Regions from separate parts of the Listeria sp. PSOL-1 genome, predicted to be linked through region 3. Evidence: predicted binding sites of a transcription regulator. Region 3 holds the regulator's gene; each other region holds the start of a gene.
The links. The regulator CtsR, encoded in region 3, represses protease genes until heat stress. The targets are predictions, from matches to a motif close to ATGGTCAATAAAGGTCAAACA.
Positions count from the first base shown of each region.

Region 1: clpP (ATP-dependent Clp endopeptidase proteolytic subunit ClpP) is a predicted target of CtsR. The motif match lies at 2,356-2,376, and genes of this name have one in related genera.
Region 2: clpB (ATP-dependent chaperone ClpB) is a predicted target of CtsR. The motif match lies at 2,598-2,618, and genes of this name have one in related genera.

Region 1 covers NZ_LR760298.1:1,659,696-1,665,348, reverse strand. The annotation lists gene namA (NADPH dehydrogenase NamA) at 1-63, shown strand, start outside; gene G6Q10_RS08060 (NupC/NupG family nucleoside CNT transporter) at 313-1,494, shown strand; gene clpP (ATP-dependent Clp endopeptidase proteolytic subunit ClpP) at 1,684-2,277, opposite strand; tRNA gene G6Q10_RS08050 (tRNA-Arg) at 2,476-2,547, shown strand; gene G6Q10_RS08045 (hypothetical protein) at 3,047-3,928, shown strand; gene G6Q10_RS08040 (APC family permease) at 4,253-5,581, opposite strand.
Region 2 covers NZ_LR760298.1:207,152-212,804, reverse strand. The annotation lists gene clpB (ATP-dependent chaperone ClpB) at 1-2,568, opposite strand, end outside; gene G6Q10_RS01035 (GNAT family N-acetyltransferase) at 2,902-3,693, opposite strand; gene groL (chaperonin GroEL) at 3,937-5,562, opposite strand; gene groES (co-chaperone GroES) at 5,602-5,653, opposite strand, start outside.
Region 3 covers NZ_LR760298.1:2,002-7,654, reverse strand. The annotation lists gene radA (DNA repair protein RadA) at 1-735, opposite strand, end outside; gene G6Q10_RS00020 (ATP-dependent Clp protease ATP-binding subunit) at 1,097-3,547, opposite strand; gene G6Q10_RS00015 (CtsR family transcriptional regulator) at 3,777-4,235, opposite strand; rRNA gene rrf (5S ribosomal RNA) at 4,372-4,487, opposite strand; rRNA gene G6Q10_RS00005 (23S ribosomal RNA) at 4,562-5,653, opposite strand, start outside.

The sequences.
Region 1 (5,653 bases), 1.7 Mb from region 3:
GTAGCTGCTGAACAATTAGGAGAAAAAATTGAAGGCCCCAAACAATATGGGCGTGCTTGGTAAAGCTGTTATAAATGGCATCAACTTTCGCTTTGCAGGTTTTGAAAGAAATGGCCTTTATTTTCTTTTCAAAACTTGTAAATCGAGGTGCTATCGTTTATTTGAAACAGGAAGATTGAAAATTCAAATAAAACATCGCGCTAAACTTTTATATTTTTACCCTAAATCATGGATTAACTATTTACATGTAGTAAGGAATAGGCGATAATAACAAGGGATGTATTATATTTATCGTTTCTAGGGGGTTATTGAATGAAATTTTTAATTTTTATACTAGGAATTGCAGTGCCATTTTTAATTGCTTTTCTTGCCAGTAGTGACCGAAAAAAGATTCGAATTAAACCAATTATTTTAATGCTCGTAGTCCAAATTGCTTTGGCGTATATCCTGTTAAATACATCGGCTGGCCTTGTTGTTATAAAAGGCATTAGCAATATGTTTGGTGCTATTTTAGGCTATGCTAAGGAAGGTGTAGACTTTGTTTTTGGCGGAATAGCGAATAAAGGGGAAGCGCCATTTTTCTTAACTGTATTGTTACCCATCGTTTTTATTTCTGCTTTAATAGGGATCTTACATCATTTTAAAATTTTACAACTTATTATTCGTGCGATTGGCTTTTTGATTAGTAAGATCAATGGTTTAGGGAAGCTCGAATCGTATAATGCAATAGCAGCTGCGATCTTAGGGCAATCTGAAGTATTTATTACACTTAAAGATCAACTTAAAGATTTACCAAGCAAACGTTTATATACGCTTTGTGCATCGGCTATGTCAACCGTATCAATGACCGTTGTTGGCTCTTATATGACATTGATTGAACCTAAATATGTAGTGACTGCACTCGTGCTTAATTTATTTAGCGGGTTTACCATTATACATATTATCAACCCATACACTGTCAGCCCTGAGGAAGATATTTTAGAAATTAATGAAGAAAGACGTCCTTCGTTTTTCGAAATGCTAAGTGAATATATTATGCTAGGTTTTACTGTTGCGGTAACTGTTGGAGCTATGTTGATCGGTTTTATCGCCTTAATTGGCGGAGTTAATGGTGTTTTTGATTCCATTTTCGGCATTAGTTTCCAAGAGATTCTAGGCTATGTTTTTGCGCCATTCGCCTTTATTATGGGAGTTCCTGCTAAAGATATCGTTGAAGCAGGGAGCATTATGGCAACGAAACTTGTAACAAATGAATTTGTGGCAATGATTGACCTGACGAAAGTTGTTGGAGATTTGACACCAAAAACAGTGGGGATCATTTCAACTTTCCTTGTCTCCTTTGCGAACTTTTCTTCAATTGGAATTATCGTAGGAGCAACGAAAAGTATTGATAAAACACAGGCTAATGTTGTCGCGAAGTTCGGATTGAAATTGTTACTTGGTGCAACGCTTGTAAGCCTTGTAACAGGTGCAATTGTTGGTTTAATGTTATAACACATAAACAAAATAAATCGGCGACAAGCGCTCGCGATTGAAGAGGTTTGCCAGATTTTCGGAAGTTGTACGCTTCCGATTTCTGGCAAACCTCTTCAATTACAAACGCTTTCGCTTGATTTGTCGTATTCGAAATATAGAATTTCCGCTAATTTTTTGAATCGTGTGAGCTTCTACACTCATTTTTCATTATTTAATAGTTGAACTGTTTACTATAATATCATCAATTAAACCATATTCTTTAGCTTCCGTTGCATCCATAAAATTATCACGATCGGTATCACGAGCAATAACCTCAATTGGTTGCCCAGTTTTTTCGGATAAGATGCGGTTCATGCGTTCTTTAATTTTAAGAATATGGCGTGCAGCAATTTCAATTTCTGTTGCTTGACCTTGTGCACCGCCTAGTGGTTGGTGAATCATGATTTCTGCATTTGGCAAGGCAAAACGTTTGCCACTCGTACCAGCTGCAAGTAAAAAAGAACCCATTGATGCAGCCATTCCCATACCAATTGTCTGAACATCAGAATTAACAAAATTCATTGTGTCATAAATCGCCATACCAGCGGAAATATTACCACCTGGCGAATTGATATAAAGGAAAATGTCTTTTTCAGAATCTATGGCATCTAAAAATAAGAGCTGTGCAACGATCGAGTTTGCCACGTCATCATTGATCTGGCTACCAAGCATAATAATCCGGTCTTTTAATAAGCGAGAATAAATGTCATAAGCACGTTCTCCACGGCTTGTCTGTTCAATAACTGTAGGAATTAAATTCATAATTCAAAAACCTCCTGTATGAGCTTAAATATTTAGGATAGAAAAAGCTTTTCTATACGATACCCTCATCATACACTCTTGGTCAAAATAGGTCAAATGATAGACCTTGAAGAGGCTATTTTTTAGTGATTTGACTAAGTTTACTTGTTTTAAACTACTTTTTCAGGTATAATACTAATTTGTATGGGATTATATATAGCCCTCGTGGTGCAACGGATAGCACGTGAGATTCCGGTTCTTAAAATGGGGGTTCGATTCCCTCCGAGGGCGTTTTTAATAAATTAAAAACATCTTATAAATGGCGTTAAACTTAGCTCTGGTAGGGCATTTGCTATTTATAAGATGTTTTTTATCTATCATTAAAACCAATTTCACTCATAATTTTTTAAAAATAAAAAATTATGAGTGAAATTGGACTCGAAAGTTTTGTTTTGATATAATTTTTTTATGATAAAGAAAGGGAGAGATGATCCTATCAAATATTTTATTACGTATAGTTTATTTGTTATTAATCTGATCGGGTTTTTAATGTATAATACGGGGAATTTTTCTATTTTCAATAATGAAATATTATTTTACGTAATCATGTTAGTACTACCTGTTGTTACACAGGTTTTATTAGGTATCATATTACGGTTGACAACAAGTAAAGTTTTTAGTTTGTTAATTGTATCGTTTTTCTTGATTAATTTTTTGGTACTGATTAGTCAATTACTTATTATATTGATTGGGTTTCAAAATTATAGTTAAACTAGGGAGAGAATGTTTAGTGAAAAATATTGGTTATTGCTTAGTGCTAATTTTAATAACTATTCTAGCTTATCATTGTAACATTCAGGAAGTAAATGCAGTAGAAGTCAACTATGTTAATATTTATAAAAATGGCATTAAAAAAAATATTATAAATCCCTTTTCCTTTTCCTATAAAAAATGGGAAAAAGAAATAGCTAACCCTTTATACTTGAATTATGAAAACATGAAAGGGGAAGAATTATTACCAAAAAATATTGATTTTAAAACATGGGTAGAGGTGAATCATTATGGGATTGTTCCAGGTACTAGTGATAAAATATTGGAAGAGAAAACTTACGATATTTTATCAAGATTAAAAAATAGTGTATCCAGTAATAGTAACATTGAAAGGTTTGTAAAAGCTGTTAAACCGGGTGATATTATTTATACAACTGAGTATACGTTATCTGGTTTTATTGGGCATGCTGCTATGTCAAATGGCAATGGCTGGATTGTTGAAATGCCAGGAGGACGAAATTGGATAAAAGGTATACCAAATAATAACAACCAATGCACAACCAGACAGTACATAAGTAAGCATATTACACAGTGGAATTATGTTTATAGAGTTCCCAGTAAATCATTGGCAGATAAAGTAGCTAAATATGCAGATCGGACGTTTTATTCTTCTAAAGGAAGTAGAATAAAGGACAGGCATGTGACGTATAAAATTAATTTTTCTATTAGAGAGTATAATCCTAGCTATTGTTCAAAACTAATATACTATTCATATTACTACGGAAGTGGAAATTTACCAGTTATGATCCCAACCCCTAGTGTTACTTTCCCTATTTCTCCAGTCAATGTGGTAGGTATGTTTTCTTCTAAGTATAGACCATATTATGTAGGTAAGTTCTAATAATTATTTTTATAAAGATTTGTGCAGATGTTGTGCAATATAATTTTTATATCAAAAATTCTGAAGCAATTTTGATCCATGTAAAACATTTAATAAAGTGTGTAAACAAACTCATCATAAAGAATTTCACTTTCTAACCATACTAAAAAGTGAATGCACGTTATGTAACAAAAGAAGTAAAGAGCAAATTTGCTTATACTTTATTAGATAACGCTTTGATAGAGCAAGTAATAATTTGAAAAAGCAGGGTCAGATAAGTAATTAAAACTTATCTGACCCTGCTTTTTTAGACTAGAATTTTAGCTTTTAACAAAAATTATTCACTCATTCACGATCTAAATGGCCTTGCTTTTTCTTATAAAAATAAATTGGCAAACCAATTGCAGTTAAAATCAAGCCAATGCCTGCGTTGAGTGGCTGAGTAAATAACGTATTTAAAACAATGAAGGTTCCGCCCAAAATTGCAATGGCAGGAATGACAGGATAAAGTGGGACTTTGTAAGGGCGGTGAAGCTCTGGCTCGCGTTTCCGTAAAATAAAAATAGCGATAAATGTCATGGTATAAAAAATCCAAATAACGAAGATTAACATATCAGTAAGTTGATTAAACTTGCCTGTAAAAATCATAATGATGGAAATCAATAGAATGATGATACCGCAATTGTAAGGGACTGCTGATTTTTTTCCTAATTTTTTGAGCCAATTGCTGAAAGGTAGTTGGTTTTCAAGAGCCATTGCGTAGGGAATGCGAATACCTGTCATTGTATAGCCATTTATCGTGCCAAATACTGAAATTAAGATACCAATTGTAATGAGCTTACCCCCAACTGATCCAAAGATAATATTTGCTACATCAGCTGCAGGAGTGGCTGTTGCGGCAAGTGTTGCAGCTGGCATGACAAATAAGTAAGCGATATTGATTAATAAGTAAACGCACATTACTGCTGTTAAGCCAAATATAATGGCTTTTGGTAAATCTTTTTTAGGATTTTTCATTTCACCAGCAATATTTCCAACGTGAATCCAGCCATCATAGGCAAACATCGTAGCAACAAGGCCAGAGCCAAGGCTTGTTAACAAAGGATGATCAGCGGGATTAATTGGAAATAAGCGGAAGGTCACGTCACCGCTATAAAACAAGCCAAAAATAATAATCAGTGCTAGTGGAACAAGTTTGCACACTGTCGTGATGGCTTGAAAAGAGCCAGCTGCTTTGGCTCCTAAAGAATTAATAAACATTAAAAATGCTGCAGCAATAATCGCTATTGGAACAATAATTGCGTCGCTAGTCCCAAATAAATTTGCAATTTGTGTGCCAAAAATAATAGACAAAGCAGCAATATTGGCTGGAAAATAGATGACTGTTTGCGCCCAACCAAGTAGGTAGGAAGTAGTTTTACCATAAGTTTTTTTCAAATAAATCATCATGCCACCAGTTTGGGGGATAGCTGCAGAAAGTTCTGCAGCAGTTAGGCCGCCACAAATAGTGATTAATCCCCCAAGAAACCAAGCAAATAGGCCTAACCCAGCTGTGCCCGTAGCAGAATAAACAGCTTCAGGTTTAAAAAAAACACCAGAGCCAATGACCGTGCCGATTACAACAGTTAATGCTGTAAAAAAGCCAATCTCTTTTTTAAGCTTTCGATTTTCCATAGAAATCCTCCCCTGATTGTTCATTTGTATAGTGAGAAATGAGTTGGTGTTTTCATTTCTGCTCAAACTGAA
Region 2 (5,653 bases), 210 kb from region 3:
TGCAAGATCAATTTCAACAGTAGCATGTGGCATTACCTTTCCAGCAACGATTTCACGGGCAAGAGGCGTTTCCATATGGCGCACTAAATAGCGTTTTAATGGCCGTGCTCCGTAAATTGGATCATAGGCTTCTTCTGCAATAAATGCTTTTGCGGCATTAGAAATAGCGATATTTATTTCTTGATCTTGTAAACGCCATTGTAATTCATGAACTAATTTCTCAACAATTCCTTTAATGTTTTCAAGTGAAAGTGGTTTAAATAAGATGATATCATCCACACGATTTAAAAATTCTGGTTTAAAGGAAGATTGTAGAATTTGAAGCACATCTTTCTCCAATTCTGCTGAAATTTCACCATTTGCTGTTCGTTCTAGTAATAATGTAGAGCCAATATTACTTGTCATGATGATCACTGTATTCTTGAAATCGACCATCCGACCTTTTGAATCTGTAATGCGACCGTCATCTAGGACTTGTAAGAGGATATTAAATACATCAGGATGGGCTTTTTCGATTTCATCTAATAAAATAATTGAATATGGATTACGACGGACGGCTTCTGTTAATTGTCCGCCTTCTTCATAGCCGACATAACCAGGAGGAGCTCCAACAAGTCGCGATACAGAATGTTTCTCCATGTATTCGCTCATATCGATTCGAATCATGTGGTCTTCTGAATCAAATAGGTTGTACGCCAATGCTTTAGCTAATTCCGTTTTCCCGACACCTGTTGGTCCAAGAAAAATAAATGAACCGATTGGCTTACGTGGATCTTTAATCCCGGCGCGTGCACGCAAAACAGCATCGCTAACTAAATTGACAGCATTGTCTTGGCCAATGACTTTTTCATGAAGTGCATCTGCTAATTTTAACAGTTTCTCGCGTTCACCTTCTACTAACTTAGTTACAGGAATGCCTGTCCAACGTCCAATGATTTCGGCAATTTCGTTTTCAGTCACTTCCTCTTGTAATAAACGATCTTCTTGTGTTGTTTTTGTACGATTTTCGGCTTCTAACTCGGTTAATTCTTTTTCTGCAGCTGGGATCTTGCCGTGTCGAAGTTCTGCTGCTCGATTTAAATCGTAATTGTTTTCAGCCTCTTCTAAATCATGGCGCATTTGGTCAATGGCTTCACGGATTTCACGAATCTTACCAATCTCGCCTTTTTCTGCTTCCCACTTGGCTTTCATTTGATTAGCTGCTTCTTTATAGTCGGCTAACTCTTTTTGCAATGTTTCTAAGCGGCGTTCGCTAGCAACATCTTTTTCTTCTTTTAACGCGGCTTCTTCAATCTCAAGCTGCATGACTTTTCTTGTGACTTCATCTAATTCGCTTGGCATTGAATCAATTTCAACACGAATCGTTGCACAAGCCTCGTCAACTAAATCAATGGCTTTGTCTGGTAAAAAACGATCTGTGATATAACGATTAGATAATGTCGCTGCAGCAACTAAAGCGTTATCATGGATGTTAACCCCATGATGAATTTCAAAGCGTTCTTTTAAACCACGTAAAATAGAGACTGTATCTTCTACGGTTGGCTCTGGGACCAGGACTTTTTGAAAGCGACGTTCAAGCGCGGCATCTTTTTCAATATATTGGCGGTATTCATCAAGTGTGGTTGCACCGATACAATGAAGTTCACCACGTGCTAACATTGGCTTCAACATATTGCCTGCATCCATTGCCCCTTCTGTTTTCCCAGCGCCGACAATCGTATGAATTTCGTCAATAAAAAGTAAAATTTGGCCTTCTGATTGTTTTACTTCTTGAAGGACAGCTTTTAAACGTTCTTCAAATTCGCCGCGATATTTAGCTCCGGCAATAAGCGAACCTAGATCAAGTGATATAATTATTTTATCTTTTAGGCCTTCTGGTACGTCTTTTCGGACAATTCTTTGGGCAAGGCCCTCTACAATAGCTGTTTTCCCTACACCCGGTTCACCGATTAGGACAGGGTTATTTTTTGTTTTACGTGATAAAATACGAATCACGTTACGAATTTCAGTGTCTCGGCCAATAACAGGATCTATTTTTCCACTTCTTACTTCTTTAATGAGATCCCGTCCATATTTTTCTAGAGCTTCATAGTTCTCTTCAGCATTTTGACTTGTCACTTTTTTACCTCCTCGAACTTGCATAATGGCTTGTTTTATCACTTTTGAATGAATATTTTGAGATGTAATTGCTTCTGTAATCGGGCTGTTTTTTTGTTCCATAACAGCAAGCAATAAGTGTTCTGTTGAAACAAACTCATCCTCTAATTCTTTTTCTATTTTTTCAGCATTAACGATTAGCTGATATAAATCTTGGCTCATTGAACGGCCATATTGAATATTCGTTCCAGAAACTGCAGGGACTTTTGCTAATGCTTGGTCTATTTCTATTTCAAGTTTGCTTATATCTACTTGTGCAACCTCATAAATCCGCTTAGCAAAATCGCTTTCTTGTAATAATACTTTGAAAAGATGTACGACATCAATAGATTGGTGTTCTTTTTCGATAGCAAGTTGTTGAGCTCCGGCAATCAATTCTTGTACTTGTTGTGTAAATTTTTGCATTTCCATTTGGTTTTTCCTCCTTTGATTCAAGAAGTTGTTTGACCTTTTTTGACCTTAAGGTTATTATACATCAAATTAGCTTTCTTTGTCGAATGAAAACGCCTGTTTTAAGACAAGTATGGAGCATAAACAAAATAAATCAGTAATAAGCGCTCGCATAAAAAAGTTTGCCAGACTTCCGGTTTTCACGCACAGTCGTACGCTCCGCTTCCCGATTCTGGCAAACTCCTTAATACAAACGCTTTCGCTCGATTTATCGTGTCCGAAATATAGCACCTACGCTATATCTTTAAAATCATACTTTCTAAAAAATATACATGGTGACCTAAACTCTTAAAGTTACCGATATAAAACAAAATCGCTAACATCTTCAAAGCCAATTTTATGGTACATCTTTCCAGCAATTGGATTATGATAAAACAAACAGGGTGTCTTTCCTTCCGCAAGTAAGTCACAACAAAGACGTTTCAGAATTGTGCTTGCAAATTTTTGATTGCGATAATTCTCTTTTGTTGCCACTCCTGTGATCATTGCTGAAAAGCTATTTTCTGCTGAAGTCTCTGCGACAGATGCGATTTCACCATTTTGCTCAGTATAATAAATTCGTTTTGATCCCTGATTAAGTTGTTCAATCATTAAATCAATATTTCTATCGCGCTCTTCAAACTCTTTTATTTCTGCTTGCATAGTAACAATTGCAGGTACATCTTCTGCTTTAGCTTGGCGAATAATCACTTCATGGTTGGCATTTATCATGCTTGCATTTGTACACTTACAAAAATATGCTTCTTGTTTTTTCGCCTTAATTTCAGGCAACGTCTGTTCAAATTGTGAAACTACACGCGGGATACCGCTGATATTAATATTTTTACCTTCTTTTTCTTGGATAATTTTAGTAAAAGCAGCCACATCAAAATCAGAAGACTTCGCATATGGTAAAAAATTATGTTCAAAGCGTAGCATACACGCACGCAATTGCTGGTTTTCATCGAAGTCTCCCCATAAATCGATAAAATCATTATCATAACCAAAATTTTCAATATCGCCTAATATAAATAAATTTAAAAGTGCTTCCGGTTTAAGCAGTTTCATGACTTCCACTTCATTCGATGCAGTTAGCCTTTTAATCAAGTGCTTCCACTCCTCAACAACAAATTAGTAACAGCAAAGTGCTTTCATTTTAGTTGAATTATAGCAAGAAGTCAACAGCTGATAAACGCCGATGAAATTGCTATTTATACCGTATAATTGAGAGAAAACGATTACAATGGTGAATTAAATTATTTTACGTTTGATGATGATGAGCTTGCTTTAAGCTAATAAAAAAAAGCCCGCGAAAAGATTAGAAATCCTCGGGGCCTTTCGTCGTATATCTTACATCATTCCAGGCATTCCACCCATACCCATATCAGGGGAAGCTGGCGCATTTTCTTCAGGGCTATCTGCGACCACAGCCTCTGTTGTTAAAAGAAGTGCTGCAACAGAAGAAGCATTTTGAAGTGCAGAACGCGTAACTTTTGTCGGATCAACAATACCTGCATCAAACATATTTACCCATTCTCCATTTGCTGCATTAAAGCCGATGCCAACTTTTTCATTTTTTAAGCGCTCGACAATTACTGAACCCTCAAGTCCTGCGTTATGTGCAATTTGACGTACGGGTTCTTCAAGTGAACGTAGGACGATATTAATTCCTGTTTTTACGTCGCCTGTTGCTGAGATAGCTTTTACTTTCTGATATACATTAACAAGAGCTGTACCGCCGCCAGAGACAATACCTTCTTCAACAGCTGCACGTGTTGAATTTAACGCATCTTCAATACGTAATTTGCGTTCTTTAAGCTCTGTTTCAGTTGCAGCTCCAACTTTGATAACCGCAACGCCACCAGCAAGTTTTGCAAGTCGTTCTTGTAATTTTTCTTTATCAAAGTCAGAAGTTGTTTCTTCCATTTGTGCACGAATTTGACCAACGCGGGCTGAAATTTGTGCTGTTTCGCCAGCACCTTCAACGATTGTTGTATCATCTTTCGTTACCACAACTTTGTTTGCTGTACCTAACTGCTCAATGGTTGTTGCTTTTAGATCTAAGCCAAGGTCTTCTGTAATCACTTGACCACCAGTTAAAATAGCAATATCTTCAAGCATCGCTTTACGACGATCACCAAACCCAGGTGCTTTTACAGCTACAACATTGAATGTACCACGTAATTTATTTAATACAAGTGTTGCTTGCGCTTCGCCCTCTACGTCTTCAGCAATAATGATCATTGGACGGCCTTGTTGTACAACTTGTTCAAGAACAGGTAAAATATCTTGAATGTTAGTAATTTTTTTATCTGTGATTAAAATATATGGTTTTTCAAGATTAGCTTCCATTTTATCAGAATCAGTGACCATATAAGGGCTTGTATAACCACGATCAAATTGCATCCCTTCAACGACGTCAAGTTCTGTTGCGAAGCCTTTTGATTCTTCAATGGTAATAACGCCATCATTTCCTACGCGTTCCATTGCCTCAGCAATCAGTTTTCCGACCTCTTCGTCACCAGAAGAAATAGATGCTACTTGAGCAATTGATTCCTTGCCTTCGATTGGTTTAGAGATGTTTTTTAATTCTTCAATGGCAGTCCCTACAGCCTGTTCAATTCCACGGCGAATACCGACTGGATTGGCTCCTGCAGTTACATTTTTAAGTCCTTCTTGAATCATGGCTTGAGCAAGAACTGTTGCTGTTGTTGTTCCATCACCAGCAACATCGTTTGTTTTAGAAGCTACTTCAGCAACTAACTTTGCTCCCATATTTTCAAAATGATCTTCTAATTCGATTTCTTTTGCAATCGTTACGCCGTCATTTGTGATCAGTGGTGATCCGAATTTTTTCTCTAAAACCACGTTACGTCCTTTTGGTCCAAGTGTCACTTTAACAGCATTTGCTAATTGATCTACACCATTAAGCATGGAGCGACGAGCTTCTTCGCCAAATTTAATATCTTTTGCCATAATAAAATTTACCTCCACTAACTCTATTTTTATTTTGTATTAATCGATAACTGCTAAGATATCACTTTCACGTAAAATTAAATAATCTTTT
Region 3 (5,653 bases):
ATAAGCATGATGTTTTTCCCCTTCAAAATATAGGACAGTATCCACCATATGTTCAAGAAGCCTAGGTCCCGCTATTGCACCTTCTTTTGTTACATGGCCAACGATAAAGATAGTAATATTTTGCATTTTTGCAATTCGCATAAGTGCTGCTGTAGATTCACGTACTTGTGAAACGCTTCCCGCTGCGCTTGTAACGTCTGGATGATAAATCGTTTGAATCGAATCAATAATCACCAAATCCGGCTTAATAAAGTTAATTGTTTCTTGAATATCATCTAAGTTCGTCTCAGCATAAAGATATAGATGTTCTCCTGAAACTCGTAAGCGTTCTGCACGAAGCTTAGTTTGTTTAACAGATTCTTCACCTGAAATATAGAGTACTTTTTTTCCAGAGAGTGTTAACTCAGCAGAAACTTGTAGTAGCAAAGTGGATTTTCCGATTCCTGGATCTCCTCCAACAAGTACTAGTGACCCTTCTACTACTCCGCCACCTAAAACACGATTTAACTCTGGCATTTTTGTCTGAATTCGTTTCTCTGATTCGCTTGTTACATCGGTAATTCGCATTGCCTTAGAAGGTTCATCTGTATGATGAAAAGACGTTCTTGTCTTTTTAGAAGGTGCTAATGCCTCTACCATCTGATTCCACTCGCCACAATTTGGGCACTTTCCCATCCATTTAGGTGATTCATAACCACAAGAGTTACAGACGAATTTTGTTGCTCGTTTTGCCATAAAATAGTGTCCCCCCTTTCGCTTTTATTTATTTTAACACAGATCATACGTTCTGTTTAGCATTCTAAGTAAAGTTTCTTTTTTAAGCTGATTATAAACATTTCGCGTAAAAAAAGAGTCTGGGGGCATAAACAAAATAAATCGGCGACAAGCGCTCGTATTGAAGGAGTTTGCCAGACTTCCGGATCTCACGCACAGCCTCGCACGTTCCGTTTCCGGTTTGTGGCAAACTCCTTCAGTACAAACACTTTTGCTCGATTTATCGTGTTCGACATATAGGACCTATGCTCTACTTTTTTAAAATCGTGTTTTCTTAAAGAATAGAGCTAAATTGCATTATATCCCCGACTCATTTAGCATTTTATTTTATACTTTCTTTTTTACGAATAGAATTATTTTTTTTACGAACCTCAAGCTCACCATCTTTCACGCCGATTTCTACTTTGTCACCGACTTTAATGGCTCCACGTAACAATTCTTCAGAAAGACGATCTTCAATATTTTTTTGAATCGCACGCTTAAGTGGACGCGCACCATATTCAGGATCATACCCATCTTTTACGATTTTCGCTTTGGCTCCTTCAGTTAATTTAACATGAATATCGCGTTCGAGAAGACGACTAGTAAGTTGTCTTGTAAGGAGCGTCACAATTTTCTTCAATTCCTTTTCAGAAAGTGAATGAAAGACAATCGTTTCATCAATTCGATTGATAAATTCTGGACGGAATGTTTGTTTTAGTTCTTGTAAAACACGATGTTCCATGGCTTTATGATCTTTTGTTAAATCAGTAGCGTTAAAACCGACTGATTTGTCTTGCGTCATTTCTTGTGCTCCAACGTTTGATGTCATAATAATTACGGTATTACGAAAATCAACTACACGGCCTTTAGAATCTGTCAAACGTCCATCATCAAGGACTTGAAGTAGCATATTAAACACATCAGGATGCGCTTTTTCAATTTCATCAAGTAAAATAACAGAATACGGATTTTGACGTACCTTCTCGGTTAGCTGACCGCCCTCTTCATAACCGACATATCCAGGAGGAGAACCAACTAAGCGGGCAGTAGAAAATTTCTCCATGTACTCTGACATATCAACACGAATCATTGCTTTTTCATCATCAAACATTGCTTCTGCTAAAGCTCTAGCTAGCTCTGTTTTACCAACACCAGTTGGACCAAGGAAAATAAAAGAACCTATAGGGCGTTTTGGATCTTTAAGTCCTGCTCTCGCACGTCTAACTGCTAATGCAACAGCTTTAACGGCTTCATCTTGTCCGATCACACGTTCATGTAATATTTTTTCCATATTTAAAAGTCTATTCGTTTCGGTTTCTGCAAGTTTGGTAACAGGAATGCCAGTCCAGCTTGCAACGACTTCAGCAATTATATCTTCCGTTACCTGACTGTTATCCGCTCCTTGTTGCTCTTTCCAGTTCGTTTTCTTCTTTTCTAAAACTTTTTTTAATTTTTGCTCGGTATCACGAAGAGAAGCAGCTTTCTCAAATTCTTGACCTTGGACAGCGGCATCTTTTTCTTTTCTAAGTTCGGTTAATTTATCTTCCATTTCTTTTAGGTTAGATGGCGTTGTATAAGCTTTTAGACGCACTTTTGAGCCTGCTTCATCAATCACATCAATCGCCTTATCCGGTAAAAATCGGTCGGAAATATAGCGGTCAGACAGCCTTACAGCAGCTTCTAAGGCCTCATCTGTGATTGCTACGCGATGGTGTGCTTCATAACGATCTCGTAAGCCTCGTAAAATTTGGATAGATTCTTCTGTTGTCGGCTCGGCTACTTTAATAGGTTGGAAACGTCTTTCTAAAGCAGCATCTTTTTCGATATATTTACGATATTCATCAAGTGTAGTTGCACCAATACATTGCAGTTCTCCACGAGCTAGAGGTGGTTTTAAAATATTTGATGCATCGATTGCTCCTTCTGCTCCGCCAGCACCAATCAATGTATGCAACTCATCAATAAATAAAATTACATTTCCTGCTTGTCTAATTTCATCCATAACTTTTTTTAAACGATCTTCAAACTCGCCACGATACTTAGTCCCAGCAACAACCGTACCCATATCAAGTGTCATAACACGTTTGTTACGTAACATTTCAGGTACTTCGCCTCGAATAATTTGTTGTGCTAAACCTTCAGCAATAGCAGTTTTACCAACACCAGGTTCACCAATTAAAACAGGGTTATTTTTAGTACGTCTACTTAATACTTCAATTACACGTTGAATTTCTTTTCCACGCCCGATAACAGGGTCTAAGTTTTCCTCACGTGCAATGACTGTTAAATCACGAGCTAGACTGTCTAAAGTAGGGGTTGCTTGTGTATTTGTTTGTCTCCCAGCGCTTGTACCTTCACCGCTTCCAAGTAATTGCAATACCTGCTGGCGTGCCTTATTTAAACTGACACCAAGGTTACTCAATACACGTGCAGCAATACCTTCACCTTCGCGTATTAAACCAAGAAGTATGTGCTCGGTTCCTACATAAGTATGACCTAACTTACGTGCTTCATCCATAGATAATTCAATTACTTTTTTAGCGCGGGGGGTATATTGTATTGTGGTTACAGGAATTTCGCCCTCTCCAATTAAAGATTCTACTTCTTCCTGTAACTTTTCAGTATCGATTCCTAATTCATATAAAGCTTTTGCAGCAATACCTTCGCCTTCGTTTACTAAACCGAGTAAGATATGTTCTGTTCCTAGGTTACTATGGTTAAGGCGCATAGCCTCTTCTTGTGATAATGCGAGAACTTTCTGTGCTCTTTGTGTAAATCGTCCAAACATCATTGTTGTTTTCCTCCTTTTACCTATGAATGTAAAGCAAAAATGACTTCTACTACATTTTTATTCATATAGGCAACTCTTCTTGCATAATAATTTGTTTAACAGGTTATGTCAAATTTTGTAAAATTTGTTCTTTATGACATTCAATTAGAAACCTGAAAACGTTGAATAAGATTGTATCTTTTATTTCTTACCACAAAATAGAGCTTTTAATCCATCTGTTTTAAAGAATTTAATCATATTTTAAAGCGACTAACATTGCTTCAAGTATTCTACCACGTAAAATATCACGATCAGGAAGCGGCAATATTAAAACCTCGCGATCCAAAGCAGCTAGCATTAACCTCGCTTCTTTTTTACTGATGACTTGTTCCTCAAGCAAACGAAGTAATACATCTTCTGAAAAAACTTGTGAAACTTTTTTGCCGTGTACCATTGAAATAATAGCTTCTAAAAGCTGTAACTTGTCACTCATTTTCACTTTAATAATTCGAATATATCCTCCGCCTCCGCGTTTACTTTCCACAATATAACCACGTTCCATTGTAAATCTTGTATTAATTACATAATTTATTTGTGATGGGACACATTCAAATTTATTAGCGATTTCACTTCTTTTAATTTCAACAGCCTCGCTTGACTCTAATACTTGCTTTAAATAAGCCTCAATGATGTCAGAAATATTCCTCATCACATAGAGCTCCTTTCACTTGACTTTGACTAATTTTGACTTTAATTATACTAGAAAAGCAAACTAAATTGCAATAGATTGGCTTATAAATAAAAAAGCATTTACACTTAAAAAAGTGCAAATGCTTTACTCAACAGCCCGGCAGCGACCTACTCTCACAGGGGGAAGCCCCCCACTACCATCGGCGCAGAGAAGCTTAACTACCGTGTTCGGGATGGGAACGGGTGTGACCTTCTCGCCATTGCTACCAGACTTATTCATTGAAAGATGATTCTTTCAAAACTAGATAAAAAGGGTGATTAAACCTGACTCCAAGAGTCTTTTTTAAGGATAAGTCCTCGATCGATTAGTATTTGTCCGCTCCATATGTCGCCATACTTCCACTCCAAACCTATCTACCTGATCTTCTTTCAGGGATCTTACTTTCTTTCGAAATGGGAAATCTCATCTCGAGGGGGGCTTCACGCTTAGATGCTTTCAGCGTTTATCCCGTCCGCACATAGCTACCCAGCGATGCTCCTGGCGGAACAACTGGTACACCAGCGGTGCGTCCATCCCGGTCCTCTCGTACTAAGGACAGCTCCTCTCAAATTTCCTGCGCCCGCGACGGATAGGGACCGAACTGTCTCACGACGTTCTGAACCCAGCTCGCGTGCCGCTTTAATGGGCGAACAGCCCAACCCTTGGGACCGACTACAGCCCCAGGATGCGACGAGCCGACATCGAGGTGCCAAACCTCCCCGTCGATGTGGACTCTTGGGGGAGATAAGCCTGTTATCCCCGGGGTAGCTTTTATCCGTTGAGCGATGGCCCTTCCATGCGGTACCACCGGATCACTAAGCCCGACTTTCGTCCCTGCTCGACTTGTCAGTCTCGCAGTCAAGCTCCCTTGTGCCTTTACACTCTGCGAATGATTTCCATCCATTCTGAGGGAACCTTTGGGCGCCTCCGTTACTCTTTAGGAGGCGACCGCCCCAGTCAAACTGCCCACCTGACACTGTCTCCCCACACGCTAAGTGTGGCGGGTTAGAATGGTCATACAGCAGGGGTAGTATCCCACCATTGCCTCCTCGCACGCTGGCGCGCGCGGCTCTTTGGCTCCTACCTATCCTGTACAAGCTGTACAAACATTCCATATCAGGTTGCAGTAAAGCTCCACGGGGTCTTTCCGTCCTGTCGCGGGTAACCTGCATCTTCACAGGTACTATAATTTCACCGAGTCTCTCGTTGAGACAGTGCCCAGATCGTTGCGCCTTTCGTGCGGGTCGGAACTTACCCGACAAGGAATTTCGCTACCTTAGGACCGTTATAGTTACGGCCGCCGTTTACTGGGGCTTCAATTCGCACCTTCGCTTACGCTAAGCGCTCCTCTTAACCTTCCAGCACCGGGCAGGCGTCAGCCCCTATACGTCACCTTA